DNA from 3 places in the Streptomyces sp. NBC_01264 genome. Region 1 is predicted to be linked to each of the others. Evidence: riboswitches for the same ligand, from Rfam matches in the RefSeq annotation. Region 1 holds a riboswitch; each other region holds the start of a gene.

The links. Region 1 has a riboswitch for cobalamin ahead of metE (5-methyltetrahydropteroyltriglutamate--homocysteine S-methyltransferase). Riboswitches for the same ligand answer to the same signal wherever they lie in the genome.
Region 2: linked by a shared signal. The riboswitch ahead of OG435_RS30070 (ribonucleoside-diphosphate reductase subunit alpha) and the one ahead of metE (5-methyltetrahydropteroyltriglutamate--homocysteine S-methyltransferase) in region 1 are both predicted to bind cobalamin.
Region 3: linked by a shared signal. The riboswitch ahead of nrdD (anaerobic ribonucleoside-triphosphate reductase) and the one ahead of metE (5-methyltetrahydropteroyltriglutamate--homocysteine S-methyltransferase) in region 1 are both predicted to bind cobalamin.

Annotation. Positions count from the first base shown of each region.
Region 1 covers NZ_JAPEOX010000001.1:924,259-932,027, forward strand. Annotated here, with positions in the region: gene OG435_RS04140 (M48 family metalloprotease) at 1-765, shown strand, start outside; gene OG435_RS04145 (MarR family winged helix-turn-helix transcriptional regulator) at 817-1,329, shown strand; one part of gene OG435_RS04150 (IS5 family transposase) at 1,366-1,835, opposite strand; one part of gene OG435_RS04150 (IS5 family transposase) at 1,835-2,174, opposite strand; gene metE (5-methyltetrahydropteroyltriglutamate--homocysteine S-methyltransferase) at 2,335-4,659, opposite strand; cobalamin riboswitch at 4,821-5,043, opposite strand; gene OG435_RS04160 (alpha/beta hydrolase family protein) at 5,116-6,345, opposite strand; gene OG435_RS04165 (DUF5990 family protein) at 6,580-6,999, opposite strand; partial or broken gene OG435_RS04170 (glycoside hydrolase family 26 protein) at 7,101-7,769, opposite strand, start outside.
Region 2 covers NZ_JAPEOX010000001.1:6,395,206-6,402,974, forward strand. Annotated here, with positions in the region: gene OG435_RS30055 (helix-turn-helix domain-containing protein) at 1-316, opposite strand, end outside; gene OG435_RS30060 (hypothetical protein) at 398-682, shown strand; gene OG435_RS30065 (ribonucleotide-diphosphate reductase subunit beta) at 679-1,692, opposite strand; gene OG435_RS30070 (ribonucleoside-diphosphate reductase subunit alpha) at 1,692-4,082, opposite strand; cobalamin riboswitch at 4,242-4,370, opposite strand; gene OG435_RS30075 (GNAT family N-acetyltransferase) at 4,437-4,934, opposite strand; gene OG435_RS30080 (YbdD/YjiX family protein) at 5,023-5,220, opposite strand; gene OG435_RS30085 (carbon starvation CstA family protein) at 5,217-7,379, opposite strand; gene OG435_RS30090 (GntR family transcriptional regulator) at 7,596-7,769, opposite strand, start outside.
Region 3 covers NZ_JAPEOX010000002.1:1,354,383-1,362,151, reverse strand. Annotated here, with positions in the region: gene OG435_RS39130 (NADP-dependent isocitrate dehydrogenase) at 1-816, shown strand, start outside; gene OG435_RS39125 (hypothetical protein) at 933-1,385, opposite strand; gene OG435_RS39120 (glycoside hydrolase family 71 protein) at 1,799-3,391, shown strand; cobalamin riboswitch at 3,494-3,634, shown strand; gene nrdD (anaerobic ribonucleoside-triphosphate reductase) at 3,677-4,219, shown strand; gene OG435_RS39110 (IS110 family transposase) at 4,152-5,378, opposite strand; gene OG435_RS39105 (ribonucleoside triphosphate reductase) at 5,560-6,948, shown strand; gene OG435_RS39100 (anaerobic ribonucleoside-triphosphate reductase activating protein) at 6,945-7,577, shown strand; gene OG435_RS39095 (aminotransferase class V-fold PLP-dependent enzyme) at 7,692-7,769, shown strand, end outside.

The sequences.
Region 1 (7,769 bases):
CTCGCGGCCCTGGAGCGGATCCCGCCGGCGCGGGCGGCTGCCGAGTGGCCCGCCGCCGTGCCGGTCTCCGCCGCGGCCGGTGCGGCTCTGGCGTTCCAGGCCGTACGGACGACCCGCCGCTGGTTCGCGTACCGCTCGGTGCTCGCGCGGGCGTGGGCGTCCACCAGTGACGCCGTGTCCGACGGCGACCTCCTGGTCGTCACGGATGGCGGCCCGCGGGCCTACGCCCTGCCCGCGTGGTGCGGGCACGCCGGTCGGGTCGTCGTGACGACGGGCATGCTCCGCACCCTCGGCCGGGCCGAGCGGGAGGTCCTGCTCGGGCACGAGCGGGCCCACCTGAGGGGCCGCCACCACCTGCTGTCCCTGGCCGTGGACCTGGCCGCCGCGGTGCACCCCGCCCTACGGTCCCTGCGGCCGGCCCTGGACTTCCACCTGGAGCGGTGGGCGGACGAGTCGGCAGCCTCCGCCGTGGGCGACCGGCGCCTCACGGCGACCGCGATCGCACGCGCGGCACTGGCCGCCTCGACCGCGGAGAAGCGGCCCGAGAACCGCGGACCCCTGCTGACGGTGGGCACCGGACCCGTTCCGCAACGGGTCGAGGCGCTGCTGCGGCCGGTGCCCCTCCGGCCGCGGAGCCACCGGACCCGCGCGGCCCTCGCCGGACTCGTGACGGCGGTGTCGGTTTCGGCCCCGTCGGGCCTGGTCCTGGCCTACTGGCTGCACGAATACGTGGAGCTCACCGCCAGGGCCCTCCTCGCCGACTGAACGGCGCGACCGACGACAGTGACGTAGACCGATCACGCAAGGACACGTATCGTGAGCCCAGGTACGCCCGGCTTCCTTGCCTACGGCCCGGCGATTGGATGCGACGTGTACGACAGGGGTAGCGGATCTTCGAGCCCCTCGGAGGAGATCGCGTACCTGCTGGCTGAAGCAGGCAGGGCGGTGGACGCCCTGATGGCCGAGCGGCCGGGCATGCGCCTCCTGGGCCCCCTCCACCAGACGGTCCTCAGGACGCTGGCGGATCTGGGACCGCACGCCCGGCTCGATCTCGCCGAGCAGCTCCAGGCGGCGCCGGCCGCCGTCGCGCAGGCGGTCGACGACCTCCTCGCGCAGGGCCTGATGCAGGCCATGGTCATCAACCTGGGCGGCCGGCACGAGGTGGTGGCCCTCACTCCCGCCGGTGTCGCGGCCCTGACGACGATGCGGAACGATCTGGAATCCCTGCACGGCACACTGCTGGCATCCCTCACGAAGGGCGAGCGCGCCCAGCTGCGCTACCTCCTGCGCCGGATCCGCGCTTCGGCCACCCGCGCGGGCGTGCTGTGACCTCCCTCCCCTGACCCATGCCTCTTACTGATCGTTTCAGAATGAGGTTCGGAGTCGCCGTAAGCAGATGATGCTGCAGGCGAGTTGGAGGAGTCCGAGGTGGAGGTCGGCTCGTATCTCGTAGCGGATTCGAAGGCGTTTGAACTGGTGGAGCCAGGCGAAGGTGCGCTCGACGACCCAGCGGGTCTTGCCCAGGCCGGAGCCGTGAAGTGTGCCGCGGCGGGCGATCCTGGGGGTGATCCCGCGGGCCCGGATCAGGCGCCGGTACTTGTCGAAGTCGTAGCCGCGGTCGGCGAAGAGTCGGCGGGGTCGGTGACGTGGCCGTCCTCGAAGCCCGCGGATGCGGGGTATCGCGTTGAGCAGAGGCATGAGCTGGGTGACGTCGTGACGGTTTCCGCTGGTCAGGGAGACGACGAGTGGGGTTCCGTGCCGGTCGACGATGAGGTGGTGCTTGCTCCCCGGGCGGGCGCGGTCGACTGGCGAAGGTCCGGTGTGAGCCCCCCTTTGAGGGCTCTGACGTGCGAGGCGTCGATCGCGGCGTCATCCATGTCCAGCAGCCCGGCGGCCCGCAGCTCGGCCAGGAGGACTTCGTGGAGGCGGGGCCACACGCCTGCCTCGGTCCAGTCCCGAAGCCGGCGCCAGGCCGTCACACCACTGCAGCCGAACCGCTCAGCGGGAACGTCCCGCCAGCTCACGCCCTTGCACAGCACGTAAACGATGGCCCTCAACGCCGCACGATCGTCTACCGGCAGCCGCCCGGGATACCGAAACCGCCTGGCCGGCCGCTCCGGCAACAATGGGGCCACACGTTCCCACAGGTCATCAGGCACGAGATCAGCAGACACACCCCAGATCCTGCCGACACCACACCCAACTGCCAAGCCCCGCAACCAATCTCATTCTGAAACGATCAGTTAGACGGGTGGGGGACGAGAAGTCACGCAACCGCGTCGGACGCACTCCCGGACCGTCGGCTTCGATCGCCGGCGGTCCGGGAGCGGGGCGTCAGGAGTTGTCGGCCGGCAGGTCCGCGCGGATCTCGCGGGCGGCGGCGACGAGGTTCTCCAGGGAGGCCCGGGTCTCGGTCCAACCGCGGGTCTTCAGGCCGCAGTCGGGGTTGACCCAGAGCCGTTCGGCCGGGATGGCCTCCAGGCCCTTGCGGAGCAGGGCCGCCGCCTCCCGTGTGGAGGGGATGCGCGGCGAGTGGATGTCCCAGACGCCGGGGCCCGCCTCGCGCGGGTAGCCGTGGGCGGCGAGTTCGCGTGCGACCTGCATGTGCGAGCGGGCGGCTTCCAGGCTGATGACGTCGGCGTCGAGGTCGTCGATGGCCCGGACGATGTCGCCGAATTCGGCGTAGCACATGTGCGTGTGGATCTGGGTGTCCGGCCGTACCCCGGAGACGGTGAGCCGGAAGGACTCGGTCGCCCACGCCAGGTAGTCCGCGTGGTCGGCGCTCCGCAGCGGGAGCGTCTCGCGCAGGGCCGGCTCGTCGACCTGGATCACCGAAGTACCCGCGGCTTCGAGGTCGTCGACCTCGTCGCGCAGGGCCAGGGCCACCTGCCGGGCGGTGTCGCCGAGGGGCTGGTCGTCGCGTACGAAGGACCAGGCGAGCATGGTGACCGGCCCGGTCAGCATGCCCTTGACCGGCTTGGAGGTCAGGGACTGGGCGTACGAGGTCCAGCGGACGGTCATCGGCTCGGGGCGGGAGATGTCCCCGGCCAGGACCGGCGGCCGCACGTAACGGGTGCCGTACGACTGGACCCAGCCGTACTGGGTCGCGAGGTAGCCGGTGAGCTGCTCCGCGAAGTACTGGACCATGTCGTTGCGCTCCGGCTCGCCGTGCACCAGGACGTCGATGCCGGTCTTCTCCTGGAAGGAGATCACCTCGCCGATCTCCGCCTTGATCCGCCGCTCGTAGCCCGCCGCGTCGATCCGGCCGGCCCGCAGGTCGGCGCGGGCGACCCGCAGTTCGTCGGTCTGCGGGAAGGACCCGATCGTGGTGGTCGGCAGCAGCGGCAGGCCCAGGTGCGCCCGCTGGGCGGCGGCGCGCTCCGCGTAGGGCTGGGCGCGGCGGCCGTCCGCGGCGGTGACGGCCGCGGTGCGGGTGCGGACGGCCGGGTCGTGGGTGAGCGCCGAGCCCGTGCGGGAGGCCAGGTCGGCCCGGTTGGCGGCGAGTTCGGGTGCGATGGAGTCCGTCCCCTGGGCCAGTCCCCGGGCCAGGACGGAGATCTCCCGCGTCTTCTGCCGGGCGAAGGCGAGCCAGCGGCGGACCTGCGGGTCGATGTCCCGCTCGGCGGCGGCGTCGAGCGGGACGTGCAGCAGGGAGCAGGAGGCGGCCACGTCCACCTGGTCGGCCAGGCCCAGCAGCGTGCCCAGAGTGGCGAGGGACTTCTGGTAGTCGTTGATCCAGATGTTGCGGCCGTTGACGACGCCGGCCACCAGGCGCTTGCCGGGCAGACCTCCCACCGCCGCGAGGTCCTTCAGATGGGCGCTGCCCGCCTCGGTGAAGTCGAGCGCCAGGCCCTCGACGGGAGAGGCGGCGAGGACCTGGAGGGCTTCGCCGAGCCGGCCGAAGTACGAGGCGACGAGCAGCTTGGACCGGTCGGTCAGGGCGCCGAGGTCGCGGTAGGCGCGGGCCGCGGCGTTCAGGTCGGCCGGGCTGCGGTCCTGGACCAGGGCCGGCTCGTCGAGCTGGACCCACTCGGCCCCGGCGGTCTTGAGGGCCGCGAGGACCTCGGCGTAGACGGGGAGCAGCCGGTCCAGCAGCGTCAGCGGCTGGAAGTCGGCCGCCACGCCGGGGGCGGGCTTGGCCAGCAGCAGATAGGTGATCGGGCCGACGAGCACGGGGCGGGCATCGTGGCCGAGCGCGAGGGCTTCCCTCACTTCGGCGACCTGCTTGGAGGGGTCGGCGGTGAAGACGGTGTCCGGTCCGAGCTCGGGGACCAGGTAGTGGTAGTTCGTGTCGAACCACTTGGTCATCTCCAGCGGGGCCACGTCCTGCGTGCCGCGTGCCATCGCGAAGTACCCGTCGAGCGGGTCGGCGGCGACGGCCTCCCGGTGCCGCTCGGGGACGGCGCCGACCATGACGCTGGTGTCCAGCACGTGGTCGTAGTACGAGAAGTCACCGGTGGGAACCTCGTGGACACCGGCCTCGGCCAGCTGCTGCCAGTTCGCACGGCGCAGTTCGGTCGCGGTCTCCCGGAGGGCGTCCGCGGTGACGCGGCCCTTCCAGTAGCCCTCGACGGCCTTCTTCAGTTCCCGGTTCCGCCCCTGACGGGGGTAGCCGTACACGGTGGCTCGTGCTGCCGCGGCTGTGGGCTTCGCTGTCACGGAACTCTCCTTCGCGAGATGTGTCCAGGAATCCGGCGACGGGACGCGGACGCGAAGGAACGGCACAACGGGCGGTGCACGCCGCGGAATCACCGCACGTGCCGCTCCGTGTGTACGCCGACCCGCCCACGAGGTCACCGGGATCTCCGCACACGGAATCGTCCGCGTGCGGGCAACGGGCAGGTCTTCGGACTCGCGGGCGCGCGGACCACGAAGGCCCGCACCTACTGGCCGTCGCTTCCCAGGACCTGTTCCGGTCCCAGTGCGTATGACGGCGGTCGTTCCCACTCACCGCTGCGGGGCAGTCCCGGATTCCCACCGGGTTCCCTCTTACGACGCATCCCGCCTGGCGGACGGGGGCGAACCAGCTGCGCGGCCCACCCTAGGCCGCCGCGCTTGCCCATGGACACCGTGATCCAGATGTCGGACGGTGAAATGAGACACGCCGCCGGCCGGTCAGGGAAGGAAGGTCACCTCCGGGTAGGCCGGGGAGGGCCCGTCCAGCAGGTGGCCCTGGCCGTGGCGCAGGTGCTCGTCGAAGAACGCGAGCGGGTACACCTGCTGGATCTTCACCGCGCGGTCGGGATCGAGGGTGCCGATCACGTCCTGGAGCTGCTGCGCGGTCCATCCGTACACCTTCGCCACCTGCGGGTACAGCGCCTCGTTGTCGCCGTAGGAGATGTGGACGGCGCCCTCCGCCCGGATGTCCAGCCGCCGTCCCCGCAGGTGCGACCAGAAGGCGGCGGCCGCGGGATCCGTGGCCCGGCTGAACTCGGCGGACATCATCATGAACGGCCGGTGCAGGTCGCCGGCCAGCGGCGGGTTCATCTGCATCGGGGCGTCGAGGCTCAGCCCGGCCCGGATGCGTTCGTCCGCGAGCGTGGCGCAGGCGGTGGCCGTCCCGCCCTTCGACCAGCCGAGCGCGCCCATGCGCCGCGGGTCGAGCGAGCCGAGCAGCCCGGCCGGCAGTTTCTTGCGGTCGACGTCCGGATTGCGGCCCGCGGCGAGCTGCTCGACGCAGTCGAGGACGAAGCGCAGGTCGTCGGCGAAGTCCCCGGGCAGTGTCGGCGCCCGCCTGTCGTCGAGGGGGACGGCGACCCGGCCGTCGGGGTACTCGGTGTACGTGTCGTACTGGTGCGCGATGGTCACGGCCGCGTATCCGTGGCTGGCGAGCTCCTGGACCATGACGGTGTGGTCGCCCTGGTGGCTGTGCGCGCCGTGCGAGAACACGACGACGGGCAGGCGCCCGCCGAAGTGGCCCGACCGGCGCACCGGCGCGCCCATGTGGCCGGCGGTCAGCGGCCCCAGGGAGGCCAGTTCGCTGAGCCCGGCGTCGTCGACGAACGCCCGGAACGCCCCGGCCGGCATCCAGGGCGCCACGGGATACCGCCGGACGTCCCGGGCGGGGTACCAGACGGTGGCCATCAGCTCACGGAAGTGCCCGGGCCCCGCGACGGCGTCCGGGCGCGAGCGGTCGACGAGGTGCAGCTGGACCGTTCCCACGGGATGCGGCCCGGTCGGCGCGGGCAGCGTGAGCCGCTCCGAGGCGCGGGCGGCGGGCGCGGCCGGGCCGGCCCACGCGGGGCCGGTGGCAGCCAGCGGCGCGGCGGCGCCGACGGCGAGCGCGGCTCCCAGCACCCGGCGGCGCGTCACGCCCTCGCGGCTGATGAACGGTGTGGTGGTCATGGGCTCTCCCGTGGTGACGCATCGTCAACTGTGCTGCCACGGAAGGTCCGTGGACACAGCTGAACGCTGTCACGCGCCCTCCCGCGCGGCATCGGCTCACCGATGTAACACGCGCGAGGGCGTAGGCCCACGGGTTTACGCCCCCCGGACGATGCGGTCGCGGAAGTCGTCCGGTAGCCGGTGACCGGGCCCTCCCCGCGTCGGCCCGGCGGGCCCTCGCTCCCGCGGGACCCGTCAGCTCCAGCTGATGCCGGGCGGGCGCACCGCGGCGCACACGGGCATGCCGCAGCGGTCCGTGAGCCGTAGCCCGGCCTCGGCGGCGCCGCGGTCGACGGCGTGCGGCGGGAGGTCGTCGAGCATCAGCTTGGCGCGGCGGAACATCGTGAACTCCCCGCCGCGGCGAAGCTCTCCCCACGTCAGGTACAGGAACCGGCCCCCGCGTCGTCCGTGGACGTGGGGCCCACGAAAGTCCCGTGCCCCGTCCGTCAACGCGACGACCTCCACGGTGAACTCCCAGACCGCCTCCGCGGCGTCCCCGGGGACGGCTCCTTCGGCTTCGCGCCCGCGCTGCACGGCGACATGGACGTCCCGGTACCCGCCGCATTCACGACCCGGGAGATCGCGGCCGACGATACGAAGTGAGAGCGATGGCATGCACAGCACTCTGCCATGCGCCCTCCGACCTCCCTGTCCGGGCTCTCCGACGACGTGCGGCGTCACCTTGTCCGGAGGTCGGACCCACGGCTCTGGTCACCGGAAAGGTAGTCCCGGAACACCTGCGAGGAGCGCGGATTCCGCCCGCACTGCCACACGCCGTGCGGGCAGAAGTCCGTGATGCTGTGGTAGAGCGGCCTGTGCTCCTCGATCCATTCCAGCATGTGCCGCACGTACTCGGGGTTGTCGCCGTGCCGGAACAGCCCCCACTCGGGGTACGAGATCGCCTTGCCGTGGGCCCTGGCGAAATCGACCTGCTGCCGCAGTCCGTAGGGCTGGGTGACCTGCTCGTCGAAGGTCCGGCCGGGTTCCTGGTCGTACGAGTCCATCCCGATGACATCGACCACGTCGTCACCCGGGTAGCACCGGGTCCACGCGATCGCGTCACCGCCGCGGTTGGGGGCGAAGTCGAAACGGAAATCCTGCCCCTTCACGGACCGCATGGCGGCCACGATGCGCCGCCAGTACTTCTTCCAGTTCTCGGGGTCGGGCCGGCACCGGTGGGTGTAGTCGAAGCCGTTCATCTCCCAGCCGAGGACGATCACCGTGTCCGGCACGTCGAGGTCGACCAGGCGCTGGGCCAGCCGCCGGAAGTGGTGATCGTAGGTGCCCCGCGCACCGGTGCGGATCAGCTCGGCGACCCGGGCGTCGGGGAGACGGGCCTCGTTCCGCTCCTGCATGGGCACGTTCAGGACGAACAGCCGGTCGGC
Region 2 (7,769 bases), 5.5 Mb from region 1:
CCCGGTCCACGGCCCGCCGCAGGGCCTCCAGGATCGGCTCCGGGTACTCGCGGGTGGGGGCGTCGCGGTCGGCGGGCAGGCAGATCAGGTCCGCTTCCTCCAGCCGCTCGGGCCCGTGGGGGAGCGTGAGGCCGTAGTGGCCGTCGCCGACGGTGACCGGGTTCCCCTCCATCGCGCAGACGGCGAAATCGTAGGTCGGCAGGCCCATGGCGCTGCGGTCGATGCCGAAGACCTCGCAGAAGATGCCCATCTCGAAGGGGGCGACCCCGTTCACCACGGCCACGGCCACGTTGCTGAGGGAGGAAGGCTTCACCATGTCCCCAGTGTGGCAGTAATTCGCCCTTCCATGACAGTCCTGCCACTGTCCGGTTTCGGCCGCCCTGGCGAGAGTGGAGTCATGAACACCTTCCTCGACTACCTCGTCGTCCTGGCCGTCGCCGCCTTCCTGCTCGCCCCCGCCCTCTACGGAGCCCTGCGCGAACGCCGCCTCGACCGCCAGATCCGCGCGGCCCACGCGTCGGGGGCCGTCGCGGCGCCGGGAACGGCGAAGCGCCCCCGCCCGACGTCTTGGTCACCCAAGTCGATCTCCCCGTGGGCGGGGACGCTGTCACGCGGTGCACCGAGCGGTGCACCGAGCGGTGCACCGAGCGGTGCACCGAGCGGTGGTGCCGGCCGGACCTAGAAGTCCTCGTCCAGGTCGACCGTGCCCTCGACCGCGACCTGGTAGGCCGACGGGCGGCGCTCGAAGAAGTTCGTCAGTTCCTGGACGCCCTGGAGCTCCATGAAGGAGAACGGGTTCTGCGAGCCGTAGACCGGTGCGAAGCCGAGGCGGACCAGGCGCTGGTCCGCGACGCACTCCAGGTACTCGCGCATCGACTCGGTGTTCATTCCCGGCAGGCCGTCACCGCACAGGTCGCGGCCGAACTGCAGTTCCGCCTCGACGGCCTCCTTCAGCATGTCGACGACCTGCTGCTGGAGGGCGTCGTCGAAGAGCTCCGGCTCCTCCTTGCGGACGGTGTCCACGACCTCGAACGCGAAGTTCATGTGCATGGTTTCGTCCCGGAAGACCCAGTTCGTCCCCGTCGCCAGGCCGTGCAGGAGGCCGCGCGAGCGGAACCAGTACACGTACGCGAAGGCGCCGTAGAAGAACAGGCCCTCGATGCACGCCGCGAAGCAGATCAGGTTCAGCAGGAAGCGGCGCCGGTCGGCGGCCGTCTCCAGGCGGTCGATCTTCTCGACCGAGTCCATCCAGCGGAAGCAGAACTGCGCCTTCTCGCGGATCGACGGGATCTCCTCGACCGCGTCGAAGGCGGCCGCGCGGTCGTCCGGGTCGGGCAGATAGGTGTCGAGCAGCGTCAGATAGAACTGGACGTGCACGGCCTCCTCGAAGAGCTGGCGCGACAGGTACAGGCGCGCCTCCGGGGAGTTGATGTGCTTGTAGAGGGTCAGGACCAGGTTGTTCGAGACGATCGAGTCGCCCGTCGCGAAGAACGCGACCAGCCGGCCGATCATGTGCTGCTCGGACGGGGTCAGCTTCGCGAGGTCCGCGACGTCCGAGTGGAGGTCGACCTCCTCGACGGTCCAGGTGTTCTTGATCGCGTCCCGGTAGCGCTCGTAGAAGTCCGGGTAGCGCATGGGGCGCAGGGTCAGTTCGAAGCCCGGGTCGAGCAGGTTCTTGTTGGTGGAGCTCATTACTGGCAGGCCTCGCAGGACTCGGGGTTCTCAAGGGAGCAGGCCAGCGCGTCGGCGTCGACGGCCTGCGGGAGCGGGGTGGCGGCGGCCGGGACGGCGCTGCCGGACGCGGCGCGGGCGATCTTCGTCGCCGGGCGCGAGCGCAGGTAGTACGTGGTCTTCAGACCCTGCTTCCAGGCGTACGCGTACATCGAGCTGAGCTTGCCGATGGTGGGCGTCTCCAGGAACAGGTTCAGCGACTGCGACTGGTCGAGGAAGGGGGTGCGGGCGGCCGCCATGTCGATCAGTCCGCGCTGCGGGATCTCCCACGCCGTGCGGTACAGGTCGCGGACCTCCGCCGGGATCCAGCCGAAGCCCTGGACCGAGCCGGAGGATTCGCGCAGCGCCTCGCGGGTCTGGGCGTCCCAGACGCCGAGCCGCTTGAGCTCCTGCACCAGGTAGCCGTTGACCTGGAGGAACTCCCCGCTCAGGGTCTCGCGCTTGAAGAGGTTGGAGACCTGCGGCTCGATGCACTCGTACACGCCCGCGATGGAGGCGATGGTCGCCGTCGGGGCGATGGCGAGGAGGAGCGAGTTGCGCATCCCGGACTTCGCGACGCGGGCGCGCAGCGCGTCCCAGCGCTCCGGCCAGTTCAGCTCCACGTCGTAGTGGTCGGGGTGCAGGACGCCGCGAGCGGTGCGGGTCTGCTCCCACGCGGGGAGCGGGCCGCTGCGCTCGGCCAGGTCGCACGAGGCCTCGTACGCCGCGAGCATGATGCGCTCGGAGAGCTTGGTGGACAGGGCCTTCGCCTCGGGGGAGTCGAAGGGCAGCTTCAGCTGGAAGAAGACGTCCTGCAGGCCCATCGCGCCCAGGCCCACCGGACGCCAGCGGGCGTTGGAGCGGCCGGCCTGCTCGGTCGGGTAGAAGTTGATGTCCACGACGCGGTCCAGGAAGGTGACCGCGGTGCGGACGGTCTCGTCCAGCCGCTCCCAGTCGATCTCGCTGGATTCGGCCAGGACGAAGGCGCCGAGGTTGACCGAGCCGAGGTTGCAGACGGCCGTCTCGCCGTCGTTGGTGACCTCGATGATCTCGGTGCAGAGGTTCGAGGAGTGGACGACGGTGCCCGGCTCGGCGGTCTGGTTCGCCGTGCGGTTGGAGGCGTCCTTGAAGGTCATCCAGCCCTGGCCGGTCTGCGCGAGGGTGCGCATCATCCGGCCGTACAGGTCGCGGGCGGGCATGGTCTTGCGGGCCAGGCCCGACTCCTCGGCCTTGCGGTACGCGGCGTCGAACGCGTCGCCCCACAGGTCGACCAGCTCGGGGACGTCGGCCGGGGAGAACAGCGACCAGTCGGCGTCGGCGTTCACGCGGCGCATGAACTCGTCCGGCACCCAGTGGGCCAGGTTCAGGTTGTGCGTGCGGCGCTGGTCCTCGCCGGTGTTGTCGCGGAGCTCCAGGAACTCCTCGATGTCCGCGTGCCAGGTCTCCAGGTAGACCGCGGCGGCGCCCTTGCGGCGGCCGCCCTGGTTCACGGCGGCGACGGAGGCGTCCAGCGTCTTCAGGAACGGCACGATGCCGTTGGAGTGGCCGTTCGTGCCGCGGATCAGCGAACCGCGGGCGCGGATGCGGGAGTACGAGAGGCCGATGCCGCCGGCGTGCTTCGACAGGCGCGCGACCTGGTGGTAGCGGTCGTAGATCGAGTCCAGCTCGTCCAGCGGGGAGTCCAGCAGGTAGCAGGAGGACATCTGCGGGTGCCGGGTGCCGGAGTTGAAGAGGGTGGGGGAGGAGGGGAGGTAGTCGAGGCGGCTCATCAGCCGGTAGAGCGAGGCCACTTCCTCGACGGCCTGCACGCTCTCGTTCTCGGCGAGGCCGCAGGCCACGCGCAGCATGAAGTACTGCGGGGTCTCGATGACCTGGCGGGTGATCGGGTGGCGCAGCAGGTAGCGGCTGTGCAGGGTGCGCAGGCCGAAGAAGCCGAAGCGGTCGTCGGCGCCCTCGGCGAGCGCGTGCGCGACCAGCGCGTCGAGCCGGCTCGCGTGCAGGCGTACGAAGTCGGCGGTGCGGTCGGCGATCAGGCCCTCACGGTGGCCGACCTCGACCGACTCGGAGAAGGAGGCGGAGCCCTGGCCGGCGGCCTCGTCGCGGACGGCCAGCGTCAGCAGGCGCGCGGCGAGGCGGGAGTAGGCCGGGTCCTCGGAGATCAGCCCGGCGGCCGCCTCGGTGGCGAGCGTACGGAGCTCCGCCTCGTCGGCGGCGGCGCTGCGGCCGCGCAGCGCTGCGGCGGCGACCCGGCCGGGGTCGGTGTCGGGCAGGTCGGCGGTCAGCTCGGTGAGCGTGCGCAGGAGCGCGGCCCCCGGACCCTCATAGGCGGACGGGTCGGACTCGGCGCGCGGTGCGGAAGGCGCGATGGTCACGGGGGGAGCTCTCCCTCGCTCGGCTCCGGGAACACCTTTGGTGCGGGGCGCGAGGGGGCGCACGTGGGGAGCGCGTGCCTGGCAGGGCTGTGCGCATGCGCCACGTGGCGTCCACCGGCCCAACCGCGAGGCCCGGACGTGTCTGCACCCGGTTCGGTCGAGCCGGGCGCACTGTCGACAGGTCCTCGGACTTGCGGATGCACCGAGCGAGTCGGTGCATTTCATACCGTTGCGGGACAGTTCCGGATTCTCACCGGATTCCCCTGCGACGACAGCGAGCATGAGCATACATGTGGGGGCCGGTCCTTGCGTGAGCCCCCACATGTTGTGTCGCTCCCCGAGGCGGTCCGTGACTTACAGCTCCAGGCGGTACGTGAGCAGGGGCAGGCCCGGAACCGGGTACCAGTCCCGCTCCGGTGTCCGCACGAAGCCCAGCCGGTCGTAGATCCGGTGCGCCCCGAGCATCTTCTCCGTGGTCGACAGCACCAGATGGCCCACGCCCTGCAGCTCCCGGGCGCGGCTCACGCAGGCCCGTACGAGGGCTTCGCCCGCGCCGCGGCCGCGGGCGGCGGGGGAGACGGCCAGCATCCGGAACTCCGCCTCGCCGGGGCCCGCGATATCGCACAGCGGGCTGCCGGGAGGGGCGAAGGTCACACCGCCGAGCAGCGTGCCCTCGTACTCCGCGACGAGCACCTCGCCGTCGGGGGCCCGGCCGGCGACATCGCGCAGCCGGCTCAGGTAGGGGTCGTCCTCGGCGAAGTCCAGCAGTCCGTCGTCGAGGTAGGCCCGTGCGGTGATCTCGCCGAGCTCTTCGTATTCGGCGGGCGCCGCCGTCCTGATGATGATGTCCATGGCACCGAGTGTGCGTCAGGGCGCGAAAAGAGGCCGCCGCGTTCCGTCGGGTGGACGGCGTACGCGGCGGCCTCGGGGACCCACGGGTTCAGCAGCAGCGGAACCCTTCGCGCGGATCGCCCTCGCGGGCGTCCGTACGGGCCCGTTCGAAGGCCCGGCGCGACTGGACCGGCGCGTCCGGATCGTGCGTACGGGCGTGGGCGACGTAGCGGTCGTAGGCCGCCTCGCCCGAGAACTCCCGTACGAAGAACCGGGCGCGGCCCAGCACGTGGCGCAGGCGCGTCACGCGGGTTCCCGTACGGAGTCCTGCACGCGCCCCCCGCCCGAGTCGAGGCCGGCGGCGGCGAGTTCCGCGCGCTCCTCGGCGGTGGGGATCAGCCCGGCCGGGGCGATCAGCTTGGACTCGGTCCACGGGACCTCGGCCATGGTGACCGACTCCGGCGTGCGGATGGCCTTGAGGCAGGTCCGGGCCGCGTCGACGAGCACGATGATGATCAGCAGGGCGAAGAACACCGACAGCACGCCGTCCACCGTGGCGTTGGTGACCACGGTGTGCATCTCGTCCATGTTCTTGGCGGGCTTGAGGACCGTGCCCGCGTCGATCCCGTCCTGGTAGACGTCCCGCTGCGCGAAGAAGCCGATCTTCGGGTTGTCGGAGAAGATCTTCTGGTAGCTGGCGGTGAGCGTGACGGCCAGGTCCCAGGCCAGCGGAACGCCCGTCACCCAGGCCCACTTGAGCCGGCCGGACTTGATCAGCAGGGTGGTGCAGACGGCCAGGGCGACCGCCGCGAGCAGCTGGTTCGCGATGCCGAACAGCGGGAAGAGCTGGTTGATGCCGCCCAGCGGGTCCTTGACGCCGACCCAGAGGAAGTAGCCCCAGCCGCCGACGACGACCGCGCTGGCGAACCAGACGCCCGGCTTCCAGCTGATGTCCTTGAAGGACTTGTGCACGTTGCCGAGGGAGTCCTGGAGCATGAAGCGGCCCACGCGGGTGCCGGCGTCCACGGTCGTCAGGATGAACAGGGCCTCGAACATGATCGCGAAGTGGTACCAGAATGCCTTCATCGATCCGCCGCCGATCACGGCCGAGAAGATCTCCGACATTCCGAGTGCGAAGGTCGGCGCGCCGCCCGTACGGGACAGCAGGCTGGTCTCCTCCACGTCCTTCGCGGCCTGGGTGAGGGCCTCGGGGGAGATGGCGAAGCCGAAGTTCGTGACCGCCTGCGAGGCCGTCTCGACGGTGGCGCCGACGACTCCGCCGGGGGAGTTGATGGCGAAGTACAGGCCGGGATCGATGATGCAGGCCGCGATGATCGCCATGATGGCGACGAAGGACTCGGTCAGCATCGCGCCGTACCCGATGACCCGGACCTGGGTCTCCTTCTGGATCATCTTCGGGGTGGTGCCCGAGGAGACCAGGGAGTGGAAGCCCGACAGGGCGCCGCAGGCGATGGTGATGAAGACGAAGGGGAACATCGAGCCGGCGAAGACAGGGCCGTCGCCGCGCGAGGCGAACTCGGTGACCGTCGGCATCTTCAGCGTCGGCATGGCGATGACCACGCCCACGGCCAGCAGCCCGATGGTGCCCACCTTCATGAAGGTGGAGAGGTAGTCGCGCGGGGCGAGCAGCATCCACACCGGCAGGACGGACGCCACGAAGCCGTAGGCGATCATCCAGATGACCAGCGTCTCCTTCTCCAGGGTGAAGGTGTCCGCCAGCGAGGACTCGGCGACCCAGCCGCCCGCGACGATGGCGAGCAGCAGCAGCGCGACACCGACGACGGAGACCTCGGTGACCTTGCCCGGGCGCAGGACGCGCAGGTAGAAGCCCATGAAGAGGGCGATCGGGATGGTCATGCCGATGGAGAAGACGCCCCAGGGCGAGTGCGCCAGCGCGTTGACGATGACCAGGGCCAGCACGGCCAGCAGGATGATCATGATGGCGAAGACGCCGACCAGCGCGGCGGCGCCGCCGACCGGGCCGATCTCGTCCCGGGCCATCTGGCCGAGCGAACGGCCGTTGCGCCGGGTGGAGAAGAAGAGCGTGACCATGTCCTGGACGGCGCCCGCGAAGATCACGCCCACGACGATCCAGATGGTGCCGGGCAGGTAGCCCATCTGCGAGGCGAGTACGGGACCCACGAGCGGTCCGGCGCCGGCGATGGCGGCGAAGTGATGGCCGAAAAGCACGCGTCGGTCGGTCGGGTGGAAGTCGACACCGTTGTCGAGGCGTTCGGCGGGGGTGGCGCGGGTCTTGTCCACCTTCAGTACGCGGTGGGCGACGAAGCGCGCGTAGAAGCGGTAGCCGATCGCGTACGAGCCCAGGGCGGCGGCGAGCAGCCAGGCGGCGGAGATCTCCTCGCCGCGCGAGAGCGCCAGCACGCCCCAGCCGATGGCCCCCACGAGCCCCACCAGCACCCACACGGCCACGGCCTTGGGGGACATGCCCCCTGATGGAGAAGGCGAGCCCGGCGTGGTGCCCGGACTCGCCGCGTTCCGTACCGCCCCTGTGGTGTCCGGCTGTGTGGCTTCCGGTCCTGGTTCCGTCATGATCCGTCGTCCCCTCGTCGATCATCTGCGTAATGGCGCAGGGAATCTACGGGGGACCGCCCGCTGGACGTAACCCCCCGTCCGTATAGCGGAACGAGAGTCAACTACGAATCAGACGGCGGGACGCTGGAGTCGGGCGACGAACTTGTAACGATCGCCGCGGTATACGGAACGCACCCACTCGACGGGCTCCCCGTCGGTGTCCAGCGAATGGCGTGAAAGCAGCAGCATCGGCAGTCCGACGTCGGTGCCGAGCAGCCCGGCCTCCCGGGGAGTGGCCAGCGA
Region 3 (7,769 bases), on a different contig from region 1:
AAGCTCGCCGTCACCCGCGCCCGCGCCACCGGCGTCCCGGCCGTCTTCTGGCTCGACGAGGGCCGCGCGCACGACGCGCAGCTGATCGCCAAGGTCAAGACGTACCTCGCGGAGCACGACACCGACGGTCTTACCATCAAGATCCTGTCCCCGGTCGAGGCCACCGCCTACTCCCTGGAGCGGATCCGCCGCGGCGAGGACACCATCTCGGTGACCGGCAACGTGCTGCGCGACTACCTGACCGACCTGTTCCCGATCCTGGAGCTGGGCACCAGCGCCAAGATGCTGTCGGTCGTCCCGCTGATGAACGGCGGCGGCCTCTTCGAGACCGGCGCCGGCGGCTCCGCCCCGAAGCACGTGCAGCAGCTCGTCAAGGAGAACTACCTGCGCTGGGACTCGCTCGGCGAGTTCCTCGCGCTGGCGGTCTCCTTCGAGCACCTCGCCACCACCACCGGGAACGCCCGCGCCCAGGTCCTCGCGGACACCCTGGACCGTGCGACCGGCACCTTCCTCAACGAGGACAAGTCCCCGAGCCGCAAGCTCGGCGGCATCGACAACCGCGGCAGCCACTTCTACCTCGCCCTGTACTGGGCGCAGGAGCTGTCGCGCCAGACCGAGGACCCGAAGCTGGCCGCGGCGTTCGACCCGCTCGCCAAGACGCTGGCCGAGTCCGAGGAGAAGATCGTCGGCGAGCTCATCGCCGTACAGGGCGCCCCGGCGGAGATCGGTGGCTACTACCAGCCCGACGCCGCCAAGGCCGCGGCGATCATGCGGCCGTCCGCGACGCTGAACGCGGCGCTCGCGCTCCTCGGCTGAGTTCCCTCCGGACTGAGTTCCCTCAGGACTGAGGTCCACCGTTCGCACGGGTCCGCCCCGGCCGGCAGCTGCCGGCCGGGGCGGACCCGTTTGCGCGTCCGGTCAGGAGGCGTCGGTCAGAGCCGGTGCACCTGATCCGGTGAGAAGGCCAGCGGGTCGCGCCCAGCGGCCAGGATCCGCAGCCCGGGAGCCACGGCGAGCAGCTCGCGCAGCCAGTCCAGGGCCTCGGAGGCGAGGTGCTCGCAGCCGTCGAGGACGAGCAGCATGTCGCGCTCCGCCAGCCACGAGGCCGCGTTCGACGTCCCGTACGGCAGGAACGGCATGCCCGGTACGCAGCCCAGCGCGGCGGTCAGGTCGCGGACTCCGAACCGCCGTTCCATGGACACCACGGCCACGCCGTCGTAGAAATTGGAAGAGAGCCGTTGCCCGATCTCCCGCACCAACTGGCTCCGGGGCTCACGGAACCGACCGGTGACGGTCACCACCTTGCCCCGGCGCACTGCGGTGAAAAGACGGGACAGCTCCGCGGAGGTCGCCGGGAACGTTCCGGCTCCTCTGGAATCCCTCATCGGCACGATGCCCCCCTGCATGCGTGACCTGCGGCAAGAGGGTTGTTTCGAGCCGCATGAAGACGATTATGCGCCAGATTTCGGGAAAGGCCAGGGGAATTCCCTATTCCGGTGAAAGGCCCGTGGCGCCCGATGATCACATGAGTTGTACAGGTCACATCCCTTTGTCCACCCCTGCGCGAGGGGCGCCCTGTCCACCCGGTTCCGGCCATGGTTGTCCGGGAGCCCGGAATCCGCTGTACTGCTGCGGTGCGGCCCGATGCCCGGGCACGTTCGGGGGAGGGGCCAGGATGAGTGCGGATCGGCGTCGGACAGGGCGGGGCGCGAGGCGGGCGGCGCACCGGCGCCGTGCGGGTCTCCGGAGCCGAAGACCCCTTCTGGGTTTCTTCCTGTCGGCCTTCCTCCTCGTGGGCGTGAGCGCCGCGGCGGGGATCGCCTGGGACACCCGTACCGTCGCCGGCGCGCAGGTCCGCCCGCTGCCCGGCCCGGTCGCCACCCTGCCCGTGACCCCCGGCGACGGCTCCGCGCCGCCCGTGACCGGCCCCACCGCCGGCGGCCCGGGCGCCACCGCCCCGCAGAGCCCGGCCGGTCCGTCCCCGGACCCCGAGGACCCGGGGCCCGGTACGGGCGACGGAGTCCGCCCCTCCGGCCCGCTGCCCTTCGACATGCCTCAGCCGGCCGCCCTGCGCTCCGGCGCCGCCGGCAAGAAGCTGGTCTTCGCCCACTACTTCACCCCGTACCCGCTCTCCCTGGACAACGCGAGCGCCGACGCCGACTACTACACCCGCAACTATCTGAAGCCGGACGGCGAGAACGGCAAGCACGAGCGCTACGGCGGCCTGCTGCGCGACCGGCCGCTGCCCGTCCCGCCCAAGGCGGGGAACTGGGAGCTCGCCAACCTCCAGCAGGAGGTCCGCACGGCCCGCGCCGCCGGCCTCGACGGGTTCACCCTCGACCTGCTCTCCCTGACCGGGAAGAACCTGGAGCGCTGCAAGCTCCTGATGGAAGCCGCCCGTTCGGTGGATCCGGCCTTCAAGGTCATGCTGATGCCGGACATGACCTCCCTGGGCACCGACGACCCGGCGGTGCTCGCCGACCTCCTCGCGGACCTCGGCAAGGCCCCGGCCGCCCACCGGCTGCCCGACGGCCGGCTGGTCGTCTCGCCGTTCAAGGCGGAGGAGAAGAGCGCCGCCTGGTGGACCCGGATGATGGAGGTGCTGAAGTCCCGGCACGGCATCCGTACCGCCTTCGTCCCGCTCCTCCTCGACTTCGGTGCGCACAGCGGCGCGTTCGAGCCCATCAGCTACGGATTCTCCGAGTGGGGCAGCCGCAGTTACGTCGGCCAGGAGGGCTCCACGCGCGACGTCCGGCGCGCCCACGCCGCGGGCAAGATCTGGATGCAGCCCGTATCGGTCCAGGACGCCCGGCCCAATCAGGGCATCTACGACGAGGCCGGCAACACCGCCACCCTGCGCGCCACATGGAACCGGGCCATCGAGGACGGGGCGGACTGGGTCCAGCTCACCACCTGGAACGACTACAGCGAGGGCAGCCAGTTCGCGCCCTCCCTGCACAACGGCCATGCCTACCTGGACCTTTCCTCCTACTACCTCACGCGGTTCAAGACGGGCGGCTGGCCGAGGGTCGTCCGCGACACGCTGTACCTGAGCTCGCGCACCCAGTTCGCCGCCGCCGACCCGAGCGGCGGCCAGTCCCTCGTGATGTCGCTGCGGGGCGGCAGCGCCGCGGCCCGGGACACGGTGGAGGTGCTGAGCTTCCTGACCGCGCCCGCGCGCATCCGTACGTCCGTGGGAGCGGCCGGGGACGCGCACGAGGCCCCGGCCGGGGTGCACTCCCGGCTGCTGCCCCTGGCTCCGGGCACCGGCTCGGCGGCCGTGGTGCGGGACGGCAGGACCGGGGCCCGGGTGGAGCTGCCCTACCGGGTGGACCGCACGGTGGAGGTCCAGGACCTCCAGTACTACGCCGCCACCAGCGGCCGGAGCTGAGCCCGCGGAGGCTCCGGCGTGAGCTGGCAGGGCCCGAAGTCCCTTGCTCTGGGACCTTCGTCACCCCATATGTAGTGGTGGCTACCCGGGCTCACATCTATATGTAGTGTTGACTCTGCCGGTTCGGCGGGGCCTCTCCCCGACCGAGGCAACAGGGAACCCGGTGGGAATCCGGGACTGCCCCGCAACGGTGAATCCGCCCAGGCGGACGAGTCCGACACCTGCCGGCACGGGCCTTCGGACGGCCCGCCAATCTTCCGTGCCGAGCCTCGTGGGAGGGCCGCCGTGACTGCTGTCGTCGACGCCGTAGAGACCGTGACCGAATACCTGGACCGCCGGGACTGGCGGGTGAACGCCAACGCCAACCAGGGCTATTCGCTCGGCGGCCTCATCCTCAACGCCGCCGGCAAGATCACCGCCAACTACTGGCTGGAACAGGTCTACCCCGACGCCGTGGCCCGCGCCCACCGCGAGGGCGACTTCCACATCCACGACCTGGACATGCTCTCCGGCTACTGCGCCGGCTGGTCCCTGCGCACCCTGCTGACCGAGGGCTTCAACGGAGTCCCCGGACAGATCGACTCCGTACCTCCCCGGCACCTGTCCTCGGCCGTCGGGCAGATCGTGAATTTCCTCGGCACCCTGCAGAACGAATGGGCGGGCGCCCAGGCCTTCTCCTCGTTCGACACCTGCCTCGCCCCCTACGTCCGCCTCGACGCGCTGACGTACGACCAGGTCAGACATCCCATGCCGTTTCATGTCAAGAGGGATAGAGCTGGGCGTGGTGTGACCAGGCGGTTGCTTCGTCGTAGTGGGTGCGGGTTTTGAGGCATCCGTGGAGGATGCCGACGAGGCGGTTTCCGACCTGGCGGAGGGCAGGGTTGTAGCCGGCGTCGCGGGCGCGCTGCTTGTCGTAGTAGCGGCGGGCGCCGGGTGAGGTGTTCAGCGCGGAGAACGCCTGGAGTTGCAGGGCCGAGGCGAGGCGGTTGTTGCGGACGTAGCGGGCCTGGACGGTGTGGCTCTTGCCGGAGGCCCGGGTGATAGGGCTGGTCCCGGCGTAGTTCTTGCGGGCCTTCGCGTTGTCGTAGCGGGTGGGGTCGTCCCCGAACTCGGCGAGCACCCGGGCGCCGGTGATCTCCGCGATGCCGGGCATCGAGAGGTAGATCTCAGCGTCCGGGTGCTCAAGAAAATGTGCCTTCACCTGCCTTTCGAGCTCGGCTATCTGCTCGTTCAGACTGATCAGCAGGCGCGCGTGGGCTGTCGCGGCGGCCGCGTAGGCGGCGGTCACCGGTTCGGGCAGACCGAGGTGTTCTTCTCGCAGCGCGGTCTGGATCGTGGCGGCTTTCTGGGGCCGGTTGTGCCGGCGGTGGCGGGTCAGGACCGCGGTGATCTGGGGGCGCGTCAGCTTCGCCGCGGTGGCGGGCGTGGGCGCCTTGATCAGCAGCTCCAGTGCGTCCGTGCTGGTCAGCGCCAAGTCGGCGTAGGCGTCCAGGGCCGCGGGGAAGTACTCGCGCAGCGTATTGCGCAGCCGCTGGAAGGTGCGGGTGCGTTCCCAGATCAGTGTCTGGTGGGCACGGGCGACGACCTTCACGGCCTGGGCCTGCTCGCTGTCTCCAGCGACGGGCCGCAACTGGTCACGGTCGATACGGACCATGTCTGCCAGCGCGTGCGCATCGCCTTTATCGCTCTTGGCGCCGGAGGTTCCGTAGCGTTCCTTGAACCGGTTGACCTGCCTCGGGTTGATCGCGAACACCTGGTAGCCGGAGGCGATCAGGGCCTGCACCCACGGGCCGCGATCGGTCTCGATCCCCACCACCACCTCGGCGGAGTCCACATCCGCGCCACCGTACTTCGCGATGAGCGCGTGCAGTTTCGCGATGCCCTCCACCCCCTCGGGCAGGGTCGCGACGGCCAGCTTGCGGCCCGTCCCGTCCTGGACCTCGACATCGTGATGGTCTTCGGCCCAGTCGTCACCGATCAGCAGCAACAGTTCTCTCCCGCTCGTATCCGTTCGTTCAGTTGCACAGCAGCCTGCGGAAGGCACGGCACGCGGCCTAATGGATCCAGTGCTCACGCCCGTGGGCGGGCACGCCATCCCATCAGCGGTCATGGCCTCCCGGCCGACCAGCAGGGGCACGGTCTGACCACAGAACTCGAACGGCTCCGGCATCGGAAGTGCTCACCTGCTGGCGGCTACAACATCAAGTCTCTACGACCCGATACGTCCCATTAGGCAGTGCGTCCAGGAACTCGTGCACAACCTCAACGTGCCCTCGCGCTGGGGCACCCAGACCCCCTTCACCAACCTCACCTTCGACTGGATCTGCCCCGAGGACCTGCGCGAGCAGGTCCCGGTGGTCGCGGGGGAGGAGACCGGTTTCACCTACGGCGAGCTCCAGGCCGAGATGGACATGATCAACCGGGCGTACATCGAGGTGATGACGGAGGGGGACGCCACCGGCCGGGTGTTCACCTTCCCCATCCCGACCTACAACATCACCAAGGACTTCGCCTGGGAGAGCGAGAACGCCGAGCGGCTCTTCGCGATGACCGCCAAGTACGGGCTCCCGTACTTCCAGAACTTCATCAACTCCGAGCTCGAACCGAACATGATCCGCTCCATGTGCTGCCGGCTCCAGCTCGACCTGACCGAGCTGCTCAAGCGCGGCAACGGCCTCTTCGGCAGCGCCGAGCAGACCGGCTCGCTGGGCGTCGTCACCCTCAACTGCGCCCGCCTCGGCCATGTTCACGCGGGTGACGAGGAAGGGCTGCTGGCCGAGGTGGACCGGCTGTGCGAGCTCGCCAAGGACAGCCTCGAACTCAAGCGGATCACCGTTCAGGACCTGATCGACGGCGGTCTCTTCCCCTACACCAAGCGGTACTTGGGCACCCTGCGCAACCATTTCTCCACCATCGGGGTCAACGGCGTCAACGAGATGATCCGCAACTTCAGCGCGGACGCCCACGACATCACCACCCCCGAGGGCCACGCCCTCGCGGTCCGCCTCCTGGACCGGGTCCGGGCCCGGATGGTCGACTTCCAGGAGACCACCGGCCACCTCTACAACCTGGAGGCCACCCCCGCCGAGGGCACGACGTACCGCTTCGCCAAGGAGGACCGGGCCCGCTTCCCCGGCATCCTCCAGGCCGGCACCGACGCCAACCCGTACTACACCAACTCCTCGCAGCTGCCCGTCGGCTGGACCGACGACCCCTTCGAGGCGCTGGAGCGCCAGGACGAGCTGCAGGGCAAGTACACCGGCGGCACCGTCCTGCACCTGTACACCCCCGAGCGGATCCCGACGGCGGAGGCCTGCCGCAAGCTGGTCCGGCGCTCGCTGGAGACCTTCCGGCTCCCGTACCTGACGGTGACCCCGACCTTCTCCATCTGCGCGGACCACGGCTACCTGGCGGGGGAGCAGCCCCACTGCCCCACCTGCGGGGCCGTGTGCGAGGTCTGGACCCGGGTCATGGGCTACCACCGCCCGGTGTCCTCCTTCAACATCGGCAAGAAGGGCGAGCACGCCGAGCGCGTCCACTTCAAGGCGGCGGTGTGAGCCCCGGGGCGGCCGCCGTCCCGCCGGACGAGGTCATCCGCATCGGCGGCTGGTCCCGGCTGTCCACCTGCGACTGGCCCGGCCGGCTGGTCACCACCGTCTTCTGCCAGGGCTGCCCCTGGCGGTGCGGCTACTGCCACAACCCCGGCCTGCTGCCCGCCCGCGCCCCGGCGGCCGTCTCCTGGGACGAGGTGCTCGGCCACCTCGCCCGCCGCACCGGGCTGCTCGACGGGATCGTCTTCTCGGGCGGGGAACCGCTGCTCCAGCGCGGCCTGCCCCGAGCCGTACGGGAGGCCCGCGCGCTCGGCCTGGAGGTCGGGCTCCACACCGGGGGAGCCTTCCCCCGTCGGCTGGCCCGGCTGCTGGACGCGGGCCTGCTGGACTGGGTCGGCTTCGACGTCAAGGCGCCGCCCACCCGCTACGAACGGGTCACCGGCATCGGCCACGCGGCGGCCTCCGCCGAGCGCAGCCTGCGCCTCCTGCTCGCCTCGGGGGTTCCCCACCAGCTCCGCACCACGGTGGACCCGGCCCTCCTGGGCCCGCCCGCCGTGGCCGACCTGGACGACTGGCTCGCGGACCTGAGCGCGGGGCCCACGCTCCGCCAGACCGTGCGCCCGCCGGCGGCCTGAGAGCCCGGGAGCCCGGGGGCCCGGCGGCCGCGACGGCCGGGGGGAGCTGTCCCTCCGGGCGGGCGGCGGGGCATGATCGGTTCGACAGCCGCGCCGCACCCACGGAGGTCCCCCGTGACCCAGCCCGCCGAGCCGACCGACCGCACCGACCGCACCGGCGGCGCCGGCCCCGCCGACGCCACCGGACGGGCC